DNA from 3 places in the Rhodobacter sp. P2_H5 genome. Region 3 is predicted to be linked to each of the others. Evidence: riboswitches for the same ligand, from Rfam matches in the RefSeq annotation. Region 3 holds a riboswitch; each other region holds the start of a gene.
What was found. A riboswitch is a leader RNA that binds a small molecule or an ion and turns the genes downstream of it on or off. The one in region 3 is predicted to bind cobalamin.

Region 1: it holds a riboswitch for cobalamin, as region 3 does, so the genes downstream of both, AC1DVR_RS12335 (CbtB domain-containing protein) here and AC1DVR_RS10610 (aromatic ring-hydroxylating oxygenase subunit alpha) in region 3, are expected to answer to the same signal.
Region 2: it holds a riboswitch for cobalamin, as region 3 does, so the genes downstream of both, AC1DVR_RS12400 (DUF1636 family protein) here and AC1DVR_RS10610 (aromatic ring-hydroxylating oxygenase subunit alpha) in region 3, are expected to answer to the same signal.

What each region holds. Positions count from the first base shown of each region.
Region 1 covers NZ_JBFUFS010000007.1:214,853-219,508, reverse strand. Annotated here, with positions in the region: gene cobM (precorrin-4 C(11)-methyltransferase) at 1-678, shown strand, start outside; gene AC1DVR_RS12345 (cobyrinate a,c-diamide synthase) at 675-1,970, shown strand; gene cobA (uroporphyrinogen-III C-methyltransferase) at 1,967-2,686, shown strand; cobalamin riboswitch at 2,778-2,992, shown strand; gene AC1DVR_RS12335 (CbtB domain-containing protein) at 3,027-3,191, shown strand; gene AC1DVR_RS12330 (CbtA family protein) at 3,222-3,977, shown strand; gene cobF (precorrin-6A synthase (deacetylating)) at 3,974-4,656, shown strand, end outside.
Region 2 covers NZ_JBFUFS010000007.1:227,989-232,644, forward strand. Annotated here, with positions in the region: gene cobN (cobaltochelatase subunit CobN) at 1-302, opposite strand, end outside; gene cobW (cobalamin biosynthesis protein CobW) at 304-1,347, opposite strand; gene AC1DVR_RS12400 (DUF1636 family protein) at 1,348-1,713, opposite strand; cobalamin riboswitch at 1,783-1,991, opposite strand; gene cobO (cob(I)yrinic acid a,c-diamide adenosyltransferase) at 2,029-2,673, shown strand; gene AC1DVR_RS12410 (HAD family hydrolase) at 2,670-3,272, shown strand; gene AC1DVR_RS12415 (cobyric acid synthase) at 3,269-4,656, shown strand, end outside.
Region 3 covers NZ_JBFUFS010000006.1:208,550-213,205, reverse strand. Annotated here, with positions in the region: gene AC1DVR_RS10620 (oxidoreductase) at 1-64, shown strand, start outside; gene AC1DVR_RS10615 (amidohydrolase) at 68-1,633, shown strand; cobalamin riboswitch at 1,707-1,903, shown strand; gene AC1DVR_RS10610 (aromatic ring-hydroxylating oxygenase subunit alpha) at 1,999-3,237, shown strand; gene AC1DVR_RS10605 (FAD-binding oxidoreductase) at 3,241-4,332, shown strand; gene AC1DVR_RS10600 (response regulator) at 4,382-4,656, opposite strand, start outside.

The sequences.
Region 1 (4,656 bases), on a different contig from region 3:
GGGTCTTTGGTGCCCGAGGGGGTACTGGCGCATTGCCCGCCGGGGTGCCGGATCGTCAACACGGCGGCGATGTCGCTCGATGCGATCGTGGCCGAGATTGCCGCCGCTGATGCTGCGGGGCTGGACGTTGCGCGACTCCATTCCGGGGATCTGTCGGTCTGGTCGGCGATGGGCGAGCAGCTGCGGCGCCTGCGTGCTTTGGGGATTTCTTATGACGTGACGCCGGGGGTGCCGTCTTTTGCGGCTTCGGCGGCGGCCTTGGGGGTGGAGTTGACGCTGCCTGGCCTTGCGCAAAGCGTGATCCTGACCCGGACTTCGGGCCGCGCCTCGGCGATGCCGGAGCGTGAGACTCTGGCCGCCTTTGCCGCGACCGGGGCGACGCTGGCCATACACCTGTCGGTGCATGCTTTGGCGCAGGTGGTGGCGGAACTTACACCGTACTATGGCGCGGAATGCCCGGTGGCGGTGGTCTGGCGCGCGACCTGGCCGGATCAGCGGATCGTGCGGGGGAGTTTGGCCTCGATCGAAGCCGATGTCGGGCCGGAGATCGACCGCACCGCCCTCATTCTGGTCGGCAAGGCCTTGGCGGCAGAGGGTTTTGACGAAAGCCGGCTTTACGCCGACGACTACGACCGCCGGTACCGCCCGCGCGGCACCGCACCCCGGTTTCCTGAATGACCGGCGGAGTGATCATCTCGGCCCCGGCCTCGGGCAGCGGGAAGACCTTGCTGACCTTGGGTCTGGCGCGGGCCTTCACGGCGCAGGGGTTGAAGGTGCAGTGCTTCAAGTCGGGGCCTGACTATATCGACCCGGCCTTTCATCGGGCGGCGACGGGGCGGGAGTCCTTCAACCTTGATTCCTGGGCCATGGGTTTGGGGATGGTGGCGGGGCTGCTGGGCAAGGCGGAGGGCGCGGATCTGGTCATTGCCGAGGGCTCGATGGGGCTGCATGACGGGGTGGCTTTGCCGGGTGAATGGGGGCGCGGGGCGAGTGCGGATCTGGCCTTGCATCTGGATTGGCCGGTGGTTCTGGTGATCGACGCGTCGGGGCAGGCGCAGACGGCGGGGGCGGTGGCGCTGGGGCTGCTGACCTATCGCCCGGGGTTGCGGCTGGCGGGGGTGGTCCTGAACAAGGTCGCCTCGCCGCGGCATGAGAAGCTTCTCCGCGCCGGGATCGAGGCGGCGGGCATCCGCGTGCTGGGCGCGCTGCCGCGTCTCGCCTCGGTCGAGCTGCCGGAGCGGCATCTGGGGCTGGTCCAGGCCGAGGAATTGCCGGAGCTGGATCATCTGCTGGACGAGGCGGCGCGGTTGGTCGCGGCGCATGTCGATCTGGCCGCGCTGCGGGAGGCGGCGGGTGTGATGCCCGCGCCTGCCGCACCTTTGCGCCTCACCCCGCCGGGGCAAAGGATCGCGTTGGCGCGGGATGAGGCGTTTTCCTTTATTTATCCGCATCTTGTCGATGGCTGGCGCAGGGCAGGGGCCGAGGTTCTGCCCTTTTCCCCCCTCGCCGACGAGGCCCCGCCGGAGGCTGACGTTTGCTGGCTGCCGGGTGGCTATCCGGAGCTGCATGGCGCGACCTTGGCCCATGCGGAGCGGTTTCGCGCCGGCTTGCAAGGCTTCGCAGGCCCGATCCACGGCGAATGCGGCGGCTATATGGTGCTGGGCGAGGCCTTGTTCGACAAGTCCGGGCAGCGGCACCGGATGGCGGGGCTTTTGGGCCTCGTCACCAGCTTTGAAAAGCGGCGGATGCATCTGGGGTATCGCTTGGCCACCTTGCTTGCGCCGATGCCAGGGCAGGGTACGGGGGCGCGGCTCAGGGGGCATGAGTTCCATTACTCGACCATCCTCGCCCAACCCGACGCGGCTTTGGCGCATGTGCAGGACGCCGAAGGCACCGAAGTGGCTGAAACCGGGTCGTACCGGGGCCTGGTCTCGGGGTCGTATTTCCATCTGATTGCCGGGGCATCATGAACGGGTTCGTGTCTTTCGTCTCTTCCGGCCCGGGCGACCCCGAGCTTCTGACCATCAAGGCGCTGCGCCGGATCGAGGCCGCGGATGCGGTGCTGTTCGACGATCTGTCCTCGGGGCCGATCCTGTCGCATGCCCGCGCGGGGGCCGATCTGGTGGCGGTGGGAAAAAGGGCAGGGCGCGTCTCGCCGAAGCAGGATCAGGTCAGCCGCCTGCTGGTCGATTACGCGCTGTCGGGGCAAAAGGTGGTGCGGCTGAAATCGGGTGACAGCGGGCTGTTCGGCCGGCTGGAGGAAGAGATCGAGGCCTGCCGGGCGGCGGGCGTCGGGTTCGAGATCGTGCCGGGCGTCACCTCCGCCTCGGCGGCGGCGGCGGCGGCGGGGATACCGCTTACGCGCAGGCTGACGGCGCGGCGGGTGCAGTTTGTCACCGGGCATGATGTCTCGGGCGGCTTGCCTGCGGATCTGAACCTGGCGGCCCTGGCCGATCCGCAGGCGACCACGGTAATTTTCATGGGAAAACGGACCTTTGCGGCCTTGTCTTCAAAGCTGATCGCAGCGGGTTTGCCGGGGGATACGCCAGCCCTTCTGGCCGAAAGCGTCTCGACCCCCGAGCAACGGTTGAGCCGGGCGACGGTGGAAACCCTCGGCGCGGCCTTGGCGGGGGCGAGCGATGGTCCGGCGCTGATTCTGATCGGCCCCCTGATGGAGGGGATCTGATCCCCTACCGAGGTTGGGCGCATCCCTACCAAAGATGTCGCGCAAGGGACGGATCTGCCGCTTTCGGCGCTTGACCCAAGGGGAGATTCCCTGCCAAATGAAGGGGCAAGGTGTCCCATGCACAAAGTGCCGGGACTGAAACGGGAATGCGGAAGGATGGACCCGAAGGGGCATCCCAAACCGCAACCGCCCCCGCGACTGTATGCGGCGAGCGGCCTCCAGATGCCACTGACGGGAAACCGTTGGGAAGGCGGAAGGCTGCTGTGACCCGCGAGTCAGGAGACCGGCCCTGCGTGGATGAAACAAGGGCCGTCGGGTGTGACGGCTACAGGAGATGAAGATGATGTTGACCCAAACCGCTGCCCGCTCTTCCGTGCTGATGCAGTCGATTTTCGTGGCGCTGGTTGGCGCGACGCTGGTGTTCGCGGCGGGCTTTGCCCACAGCCAGACCCTGCATGACGCCGCCCATGACGCGCGCCACTCGACCGGGTTTCCCTGCCACTGAGGCAGGCACCTTCCTGATATGAAACATTTGTTGTCCAGCGCGTTGGTCGCTGGCTTTGCGGCGGGGTTGCTTTGCGCCCTGCTGCAATATCTTTTGGTCGAACCTAAAATCCTGCTGGCCGAGCGCTATGAATCGGGCGAGCTTGTGCATTTTCAAGGTGTTGCGACTGACTCCTCACATGACCATGCCGTAAGCCCTACCGAAGCGGAACCGACGTTGCCCGCAACCGAAGAGGCTGGGCATGATCATGCGGCTGGGCACGACCATGGGGCAGGGGAAGAGACTTCTCCTGTCCAGCGCCACCTTCTGACGGTGCTTTTCACGGTGCTGGTCTATTGCGGTTATGGGCTGATCCTGGTGGCTGGTATTCAGCTGGCCGAAGGTTTGGGCCTGACACTTGGCCCGACACAGGGCCTGCTTTGGGGTCTTGCGGGCTTCATGGCCTTCCAGCTGATGCCGGCGCTTGGGCTTGAACCGGAACTGCCGGGCACGCCCGCCGCCGATCTGGATTCGCGCCAGATCTGGTGGGCCGCCACGGCCATCTGCACGCTCATCGGCCTGTGGTTCATGGCCTATGGCAGCGCTGTCTGGCAAAGGGCGCTTGGGCTTGTGGTGCTGGCGGCACCGCATGTCTGGGGCGCACCGGAGATGGAGGGCTTTGGCGGCGTGGTGCCGCCCGAACTCGCCTCGTCCTTCGCCGCGCGCTCGCTGGGCGTGGGTCTGGTGACCTGGGCGGTGCTGGGCAGTCTGGTGTTGAAATTCTGGCATCAGGAGCCGGCCAAGTGAGACATCTGACCCTGATCGGCATCGGCACCGGCAACCCTGACCATCTGACGCTTCAGGCGGTCAAGGCGCTCAATGCCGTCGATCTGGTGATGATCCCGAGAAAAGGCGACAGCAAGGCCGATCTGGCCGAGCTGCGCCGCGCGATCTGCGCCGAGGTGGTGACGAACCCCGCGGTGCAGATCGTCGAGTTTGACCTGCCGGTGCGCGATGCCGCAAACCCGAGCTATCAGACCGGCGTCAACGACTGGCACGACGCGATCGCCGCGGTCTGGCAAGCGACGATGGCCGCGCATCCGGCTGGATCGGTGGCGCTGCTGGTCTGGGGCGATCCGTCGCTTTACGACAGCACGCTGCGCATCGCGGCGCGTCTGAGCGATGTGACGGTCACCGTGGTGCCCGGCATCACCTCGATCCAGGCGCTGACCGCGGCCCATGCGATGCCGTTGAACGAGATTGGCGAGGCCGTCACCATCACCACCGGTCGCCAGCTGCTGGAGGGTTGGCCCGATGGCGCTGACACGCTGGTCATCATGCTGGATGGCAAGTGCTCCTTCCAGGCGCTTGATCCGAAAGGCATTTCCATCTGGTGGGGCGCCTATGTCGGGATGAAGGAAGAGATCATCCTTGCCGGCGATCTGGCCGAAGTCGGCCCCAGGATCATCGAAACCCGCGCTGCGGC
Region 2 (4,656 bases), on a different contig from region 3:
GCGAGGGAGGCGAGGCCATAAGGCCAATAAGCCTCGCCACCAATCAGCCTGACCAGAATCGCCTTGGCGCCCGAGGCGGTCTTGTCGACATAGGTGTCGACCGAGACCGGATGGCGCAGCGCCACCAGGTTGCAAAGCCGCAGGCCGGGCAGCTTGCCTTTGCCGCGGTGCCAGCCCGCCGCAAAGGCGCCCAGGTCACTGTCCGAGAAGGACAAAACCACCATTTCCGCAGGGTCCTGGCCCGGGTCGAACGGGGTCGCCGTCTCCTCCAGGCCATGACTTTCGCGGAAGGTGACGTGCATCTCAGGCCACCAGATCCAGGACGCCCAACACGCGGCGGATGGCGGTCTCGTCGATGTCGCCGGCCTCGGCGATCACCACCAGATGCGAGCTGCGCGGGGTTGCGCCCCACAGTTGGTCATATTGCGTGCGGATGCGCTCGCCCACCGCCTGGACCAGCAGCCGCATCGGCTTGCCCTTGACCGCGACATAGCCCTTGACGCGCAGGATCTTCTGCTCGCGCGCCAGGCGCAGGATGGCGTCGGTCAAAGCCTCGACCGAGGCGACCTCGGCCAGATCGACCACGGTGGAGTTGAAGTCGTCATGCTCGTGGTCGGCCTCGCCGTCGTGATGGCTGGGGCGACCGGCAAGGTCATCCTCGGCGGCGGCATTCAGCCCGAGGATCACGCGGGGGTCGATGATGCCTTCCGACATCGTCAGGATCGGCAGCTTGCGACCCTTCTCGGCGGCCTCAGCCTCGACTACGGCACGCGCCGCAGCCACGCCCGCCTCACCCGCCAGATCGGCCTTGGTCAGCAGCACGATATCGGCGCAGGCGATCTGGTCTTCAAAGACCTCGCCCAAGGGCGTGTCATGTTCACCCGCCGCAATCTGCGCCGCGGTCAGCTCGCCCGCGAAATGGCCCGAGGCCACGGCTTCGGCATCGGCCAGGGTGATCACGCCATCGACGGTGATCAGGCTGCGAATACCCGGCCAGTCGAAGGCTTTCAACAAGGGCTTGGGCAAAGCCAGACCTGAGGTTTCGATCAGGATATGGTCGGGGCGCTTCGGCAGGGCCAGAAGCGCCTCGATCGTCGGGATGAAATCCTCGGCCACGGTGCAGCAGATGCAGCCATTGGCGAGTTCCACGATATTCTCCGTCGGGCAATTCTCATCGGCGCAGGAGCGCAGGATATCGCCATCCACCCCCACGGTGCCGAATTCATTGACCAGAACGGCCAGGCGCTTGCCCTGCGGATTGGCCATCAGATGCCGGATCAGCGTGGTTTTCCCCGCGCCGAGGAAGCCGGTGATCACCGTCACGGGGATTTTTGCAAGATCGGTCATTCAAGCCTCCAGTTTTTCGGAAGAGAGCGGGGGAATGCGGGCGATGGATTGTTTGCGGAAGATCACCGGGCGTTCGCGCCACGGCACCAGGCCATCCGCGGTGCGCGCATAGGCCGCAGCCCCGGTGAGGATATCGGCGGCGTTTTCCTCCGTCATCCGGCCATAGACATAGCCCCAGGCGCCGGCCTTGGACAGGGCCACCGAAGCGCCGGTGTTGCAGGAGGAAAGGCAATCGACGGGCAGGACCTCGACCCCCTCGGGCACAGGAAGGGCGGCAATCGCAGCCCAAAGCCGGGCGCCCATGCAGGGGCCCTCTTCGGCCAGTCCGGCCTTGCAGGTCATGCAGATATGCAGTCGCGCGGTCATGTTCCTCCTGAAGGGAATGCCGCGAAAAGGGGGAAAACCCCCAACTCGCCACGGCACACCCCGTCCGTCAAAGTTCGTCCAGTGCTGGCAGGTCTCCCGGCTTGCGGAGCTGGGTTTCCCCCGGTCGCCCGCCTTCCCGGTTTCCCAGTGGCTTGGACGACCTCTCCGGTCACGGTCGCGGGGGCGGCTGCATCCCAGGTTTTCACCTGTCGCATTCCCTTTTCGCCTGTCGTAAGAGTATCAGTCTCAAAACGGGCACCAGCACCGCCTCACCTCTGGCAGGATGGGCGCATAACGTCAAGGACACGAGCCGCCATGTCATCTGTTGAAACCGACACACCCCTGCAAAACCCGGTTGATCCGGATGCGCGCCACAATGCCAAGATGGCCAAGAAGAAGGCCGCGCGCGACAAGATCATGGCGGGCAAGGCCGGGGATCATGGGTTGATCATCGTCCACACCGGCACCGGCAAGGGCAAATCCTCCTCCGGCTTCGGGATGATCCTGCGCTGTGTGGCCCACGAGATGCCCTGCGCGGTCGTGCAGTTCATCAAGGGCGCCTGGGACACCGGCGAGCGGCGCTTGCTGACCGAAAACTTCTCCGACCTCTGCGAATTTCACGCCATGGGCGAGGGTTTCACCTGGGAGACTCAGGACCGCGCCCGCGACATCGCCGCGGCGCAAGCCGGCTGGGCCAAGGCCAAGGACCTGATCCGCGACCCCGACATCCGCTTTGTCCTCTTGGACGAGATCATCATCGCGATGCGCTACGACTACATCAACGTCGATGAGGTCGTGGCGTTTCTCAAGGCCGAAAAGCCGCCCCTGACCCATGTCTGCCTGACCGGCCGCGGCGCCTCGGAAGCCTTGATCGAGGCGGCGGATCTGGTCACCGAGATGACCCTGGTGAAGCACCCCTTCCGCTCCGGCATCAAGGCACAGCCGGGGGTCGAGTTTTGAAGCTGATCGCCTGGGATTTCGACGGCGTGCTGAACCGCGGCTATGCCCACGGTTTTGAGGAATGGCAAAGAACCTTCGAGGTTGATCTGGGCGTCTCAGCCAAGGATTTCACCGATTTCGTCTATAACGAGCGCAATTTTGTCCCCGTGCTGACCGGGCAGCTCGACCTGATGGCGCTGATGGCCGATTATGTCAGCACCTATGCCGTGCCCCACGAACCGCGCGCGGTGCTGGATTACTGGCTGGCCAAGGATGCCAATCCCGACGCCCAGGTGTTGGGCTGGCTGCAGGCCTGCGCCCTGCCCGGCGTCATCGCCACCAACAACGAGACCCACCGCGCCGACCATATCTGGCACAAGATGGGGTTTGCGCGCCATTTCAACCATATCTTCGCCTCGGGCCGCATGGGGGTGAAGAAACCCGACCCCGCCTTCTTCGCGCAGATCGAGGCCTGGTCAGGCCATGCGCCCGAAGATATCCTGCTGATCGACGACGCCGAAAAGAACATCGCAGCCGCCCGGGCGCGCGGCTGGCAGGTCTTTCACTTCACCGACGAAACCCGGGCGCGCTTGCCTGAGGTTCTGGGGATAGACGCATGAATTCCTTCATGATTCAGGGCGCAGGCTCCAATGTCGGGAAATCCTTGATCGTGGCGGGGCTGTGCCGGGCGGCGCGGTTGCGCGGGCTGTCTGTGGCCCCCTTCAAACCGCAGAACATGTCCAACAACGCCGCCGTGACGGTCGACGGCGGCGAGATCGGCCGCGCCCAGGCGCTACAGGCGCTGGCCTGCGGGTTGCAGCCGCATACCGACATGAACCCGGTGCTTCTGAAACCCGAATCCGAGGTCGGCAGCCAGGTCGTCGTGCAGGGCAAGCGCGTCGCCACCGTCAAGGCGCGCGATTATGCCGCGCTGAAGCCCAGCCTGATGGCCCCGGTTCTGGAGAGTTTTCAGCGGCTTAACGCAAGCCATGATCTGGTGATCGTCGAAGGCGCAGGCTCGCCCGCCGAGGTCAACCTGCGCTTGGGTGACATCGCCAACATGGGCTTTGCCGAGGCCGCAGATGTGCCGGTGGTTCTGGTCGGCGACATCGACCGTGGCGGCGTCATCGCCCAGATGGTGGGCACCCAAGCCGTGCTGTCGCCCGATGACAATGCCCGGATCAAAGGCTTCCTGATCAACAAGTTCCGCGGCGATCCTCGCCTTTTTGACGAGGGCTACAAGCTGATCGAATCCCGCACCCGCTGGCAAGGCTTCGGCGTCCTGCCCTATTTCCCGCAAGCCTGGCGCCTGCCCGCGGAAGACGCGCTCGATATCGTGGCCTCGACCGGCGCGGGCCTGAAGATCGCCTGCCTGCAACTCACGCGCATCGCCAATTTCGACGACCTCGACCCGCTGAAATCCGAACCCGGGCTTCAGGTCCAGATGATCCGCGCCGGCGAGGCGATCCCCGGTGATTGCGCCCTGGTGATCATCCCCGGCAGCAAATCAACCCGCGGCGACCTTGCCTTCCTGCGCGCCCAGGGCTGGGACATTGACCTCGCCGCCCATCACCGGCGCGGCGGTCGGATCTTGGGGATTTGCGGCGGATATCAGATGCTTGGAACCCAGGTTTCAGACCCCGAAGGCATCGAGGGTCCGGCGGGCACCACCCCGGGACTCGGCCTTCTCGACATCACCACCACCATGACGCCCGACAAACGCCTGACCCGCACCACGGCCGTCCATGCCGCCTCGAACCTGCCGATTGACGCCTATGAAATCCACATCGGCCGCTCCGAAGGCCCCGACCGCGCCCGCCCCTTCGCCTTGATCGACGGCGCGCCCGAGGGCGCCACCTCCGCCGATGGCCGCGTCATGGGCAGCTATCTGCATGGCATGTTCGCCGGCGACGCTTTTCGCGCCGCCTTCCTGACCAGCCTCGGCCTGCCTGCCAGCCACCGCGACCACGGCGCCGAGGTTGAGTCGACGCTCGACGCCCTCGC
Region 3 (4,656 bases):
GGACGAGGCCAATATCGGCGACGCAATGCCCTTCCGCCGCGAAGTCACCAGGCTGGAAGATTAGGCCATGTCAGAGCCACACATCCTGCCCGGCTTGCGGTTCTTCGGGCAGAACGGCAGCCATGATCTGACCATTCAAGATGGGCTGATCACCGACATCAGCGCGGCACAGGGCGCCGGCACTCTGACCCTGCCCGCCTTCCGCGACGGTCATTTGCACCTGTTCCCCGGTGGCGTGGCACTGGAGCAGGTGAACCTCGCCCATGTCCATGACGCCGATTCCCTGCGCGTCGCCCTGTTGCCGCAGGCCCAGGCCTTGCCTGAGGGGGAGCTTCTTTGCGCCTATGCCGCGAATTACGACCTTTTGGGTGCCAACCGCCCCGACCGCCACGCGCTGGATGCCATCCTGCCCGACCAGCCCCTATGCATTGCCGCGACCGATTTCCATTGCGCCTGGGCCAATACCGCGGCCCTGCACCTCGCGGGCATCCTGAACGGCGCCGACGCGGGACCCGGCTCGGAGGTTGTGATGGGGCCGGACGGGCTTGCCACCGGCGAGCTTCGCGAGTTTGCCGCGATGAACCTGGTGCGCAATCTTGCCCCCTCGGGCGGGCGTGAGGTGCTGGGACTGTCGGGGTTGGAGCCGGAGGCCGTCACCCCAGCCCAGCGCGCCAGAGACAAGGCGACGCTGACTCGCGCCATCGATGAATGCTTGCGCCACGGCATCACCTCGGTCGTCAACATGGACGGCAACCTTTACCTTGCCGATCTTCTGACCGAGATGGCGGGCGAGGGCCTGCCGCTGGACATCAGTCTGCCGATGACCCTCGTTCCGGGGCAGAGCGACACGCGCCGCCGCGCGCTGATGGATTGCGCACGACGCGCGCCGGTCGGCAGGCTCAGCTTCGGTCGGGTCAAGATGTTCATGGATGGGGTTTTCGACACCTGGACCGCCTTTCGCACCGATGATTACCCGGACCGCCCCGGCTTCCGGTCCGCCCCCCTCTTCACGCCCGAGGAGTTTGCCCGCAACTGCATCGAGGCCGACGCGCTTGGCCTCAGCATCGCCACCCATGCGGTGGGCGATGGCGCGGTACGTGCGACACTGGATGGCTACGAGGCGGCGGCGAAGGCCAATGGCAGCCGCATTGGCCACCAGATCGAGCATATCGACATGATCCACAAGGACGACCTGCCCCGGCTGGCGGCACTGGGCGTCGTGGCCTCGATGCAGCCGGTGCATCCGCCGGGCCTTGCCGGGTTGCCGCTGGAGCCGACCATTACCATCATGTCGCCCGACCGCTGGGGTGATACCTTTGCTTGGAAAGCGATCGCGGCGCTTGGTGTGAACCTGGTCTTCGGCACCGACTGGCCGGTCTCGCCCCTGTCACCCTTCCACGCGCTGCATTGCGCCTTGTCGCGCCAGCCCTGGGCACCGGGCGTGCCCGATCAGCGGATTCCTCTGGCCGCGGCGCTGGCCGCCTATACCCTAGGCCGCAAAATCGCCATCGGCGCGCCCGCCGACCTGATTCTGCTGGAGGGCGACCTCGCCGATCTCGCCCATGACCCGCAGGCCTGCAGGATTCTCCGCGTGATCAGCCGGGGTCAGCAGGTCTGGCCGCCTGCAATTTGAGCCCGCTTGGGGCCCGCGTCTCCGCCGCGCATTGGCATGTCGCAAATGATCTATCCGGTCCGCCTGCGACATGCTCTAAAGGCCGGGCAAGGTGCCATCGGCGACGGTGGAGAATTGGGAAGCCGGTGCGAAGCCGGCGCTGCCCCCGCAACGGTGACGGAAAAAGCGGCGTGACGGGAGGCCACTGAAGCTCGCTTCGGGAAGGTGTCGCGCCGGGACTGCAAAGTCCTGATCCGCAGCCCGGAAACCAGCCTTGCACCAGACGTCACGCCCAAGGGCGGTTGGCGGCGCGGGAGGACGCGTTGCCGGTCGGCTCTATTCCACAATCGTTCCGCGCGGGGAGGCGCGGACCACAAAGGTGCAACATGCTGAAGACCGCCGAAATCCGCGCCGAACTCGATGCGCGCCGCCCCAATTACTCGCTGACCCGGGCGCTTTACTGCGACGAAGGGGTCTTTGAGGCCGATCTGGAGCAGATCTTTTACCGCGAATGGCTGTTCGCCGTGCCCGCAGCCGAAGTGGCCAAGACCGGCGCCTTTGCGACGCTGCAAGTCGGCGCCTATCCGGTGGTGATCACCCGAGGCAACGACGGCATGGTGCGCGCCTTCCACAACGTCTGCCGCCACCGTGGCCAGCGGCTCTGCGCCAAGGACAGCGGCAGCACGCCGAAGCTGGTCTGCCCCTATCACCAGTGGACCTATGACCTTGACGGCAAACTGCTTTACGCCCGCGACATGCAAGAGGGCTTCGACCCTTCGGCCCATGGCCTGAAGAAGGTGCATTGCGTCGATCTGGGCGGGATGATCTTCATCTGCCTCGCGCAGGTGCCGCCGCCGATCGCCGATCTGGCCAAGGTGATGATGACCTACCTCGCACCTTCGGGCCTCAAGGATGCCAAGGTCGCCTATTCCTCGACCATCGTGGAAAAGGGCAACTGGAAGCTGGTCCTGGAAAACAACCGCGAGTGCTATCACTGCGGCGGCTCGCACCCCTCGCTGTGCCGGACCTATTCCGACAATCCCCGCATGACCGCGATGGAGGGGCCGGACAGCGCCTCGCCCGACATCCTTGCCCATTGGACGCGGTGTGAAGCGGCTGGTCTGCCCTCGCGCTTCGTCAACCATCCCGACATGCAATGGCGTCTGGCGCGGATTCCGCTGCTGAACAACGCCGAAAGCTACACGATGGACACCAAGGCCGCCGTATCGAAAAAGATGGGCAAGATGCCCTTCAATGACGCCGGCAGCCTGTTGTTCTTCCACTATCCCAACACCTGGAACCACTTCCTCGGCGATCACGCGATCACCTTTCGCGTGCTGCCGATTTCCGCCACCGAGACTCAGGTCACCACTTTCTGGCTGGTCCACAAGGATGCGGTCGAGGGCGCGGATTACGACGTCAAGAACCTGACCGAGGTCTGGATCAACACCAATGACGAAGACCGCGTCGTGGTTGAGGAAAATCAGAAGGGCATCCTGTCGCCCGCCTACGAACCCGGCCCCTATTCCACCATTCAGGAAGAAGGTGTCATCCAGTTCGTCGATTGGTATTGTGGTGTGATGGGCCAGCGTCTGGCCCCAACACCTGCGATGGCTGCGGAGTAAATCATGGCGAAGTCCCGTCTGAACTGGTCCGTCGAACCCTGGAACGATTCCGAGCTTTTGGAATGCGCGATGATCGTGCCAGAGAATGACGATACCGCCTCCTTCACCTTCCGCGCGCCTTCGGGCGCGTGGTTTGACTATCAGCCGGGGCAGTTCATCACGCTGGATCTGCCGGTGGACCCCGCCAAGGGGCCCGCTGGCAACGTGCAGCGGACTTATACGATCTCGTCCTCACCCTCGCGGCCGCTGTCGATCTCGATCACGGTGAAGGCGCAAAGCACCTCGATCGGGACGCGCTGGATGCTGGACCATCTGAAGCCGGGGATGAAGATCCGCGCCTTTGGTCCGGCGGGGATTTTCAGCTTCCACCGCCATCCGGCGAAGAAGTACCTGTTCATCTCGGCCGGGTCGGGCATCACGCCGATGATGTCGATGACGACCTGGGCCTGGGATTCGGGCGAAATGCCGGACATCGTTTTTGTCCACGCCGCGCGCCGCCCGTCGGAGATCATCTTCCGCGAAAGGCTGGAGCAGTTCGCCAACCGCGTCCCCGGCTTGCAATTGCGCTTCACGGTTGAAGAGCCCGATCCCTTCCGCGCCTGGCCCGGGTTCAAGGGGCGCCTCAGCCAGATCATGCTGGGCCTGATGGCGCCGGATTATCTGGACCGCGAGGTCTTCTGCTGCGGTCCCGAACCCTTCATGCATGCCGTGCGCGAGATGTTGCAGAGCATCGGCTATGACATGACGCGCTATCATCAGGAAAGCTTCGGCCTGGCCGTGGCGACCGAGGCCGATGCCCCGGTGCTGGATGACGTGATCCCCGAAGAGGGCGCCAAGGCCGAGATCACCTTCGCCACCAGCGGTGTCACCACCGCCTGTGGCGAGACCGATACCGTACTGGCCGTGGCGAAACGGTCGGGCCTCAACATCCCGTCGGGCTGCACCTTTGGCCTTTGCGGCACCTGCAAGGTCAAGAAGCTGTCGGGCGAGGTTCATATGGTCCACAACGGCGGCATCTCGGACGAGGATGTTGCGGACGGCTACATTCTGGCCTGCTGTTCCAACCCGATGGGCAAGGTTTCCGTCGCGGTGTGAGGTGGCAAGGGCGGGGTCTGTCCCCGCCCTTCATCCTGTGAATTTCAGCTCAGCGAAACTCGAACGTATCCGCCTGCTCGAAATCGACCAGGAACTGGGCAATCTCGGGACTGGCCTGCAGACCCCAGCCGACGCCGACCATGCGCGCCATGGCCTCCAGCCCCTCTTGCATCGGTTTGCGCAGGATGTCGCGGATCGCCGGATCCTCGACCGCAAGCTGCAGCAGGTGGCGCATGTCGTCGAGCCCGAGATCCAGCCGCGGCCGGTCGAAATAGCGCGAGAACTGGCGTGAGGTGTTGAGCGCGCTCAACACGGCGCCCCGCA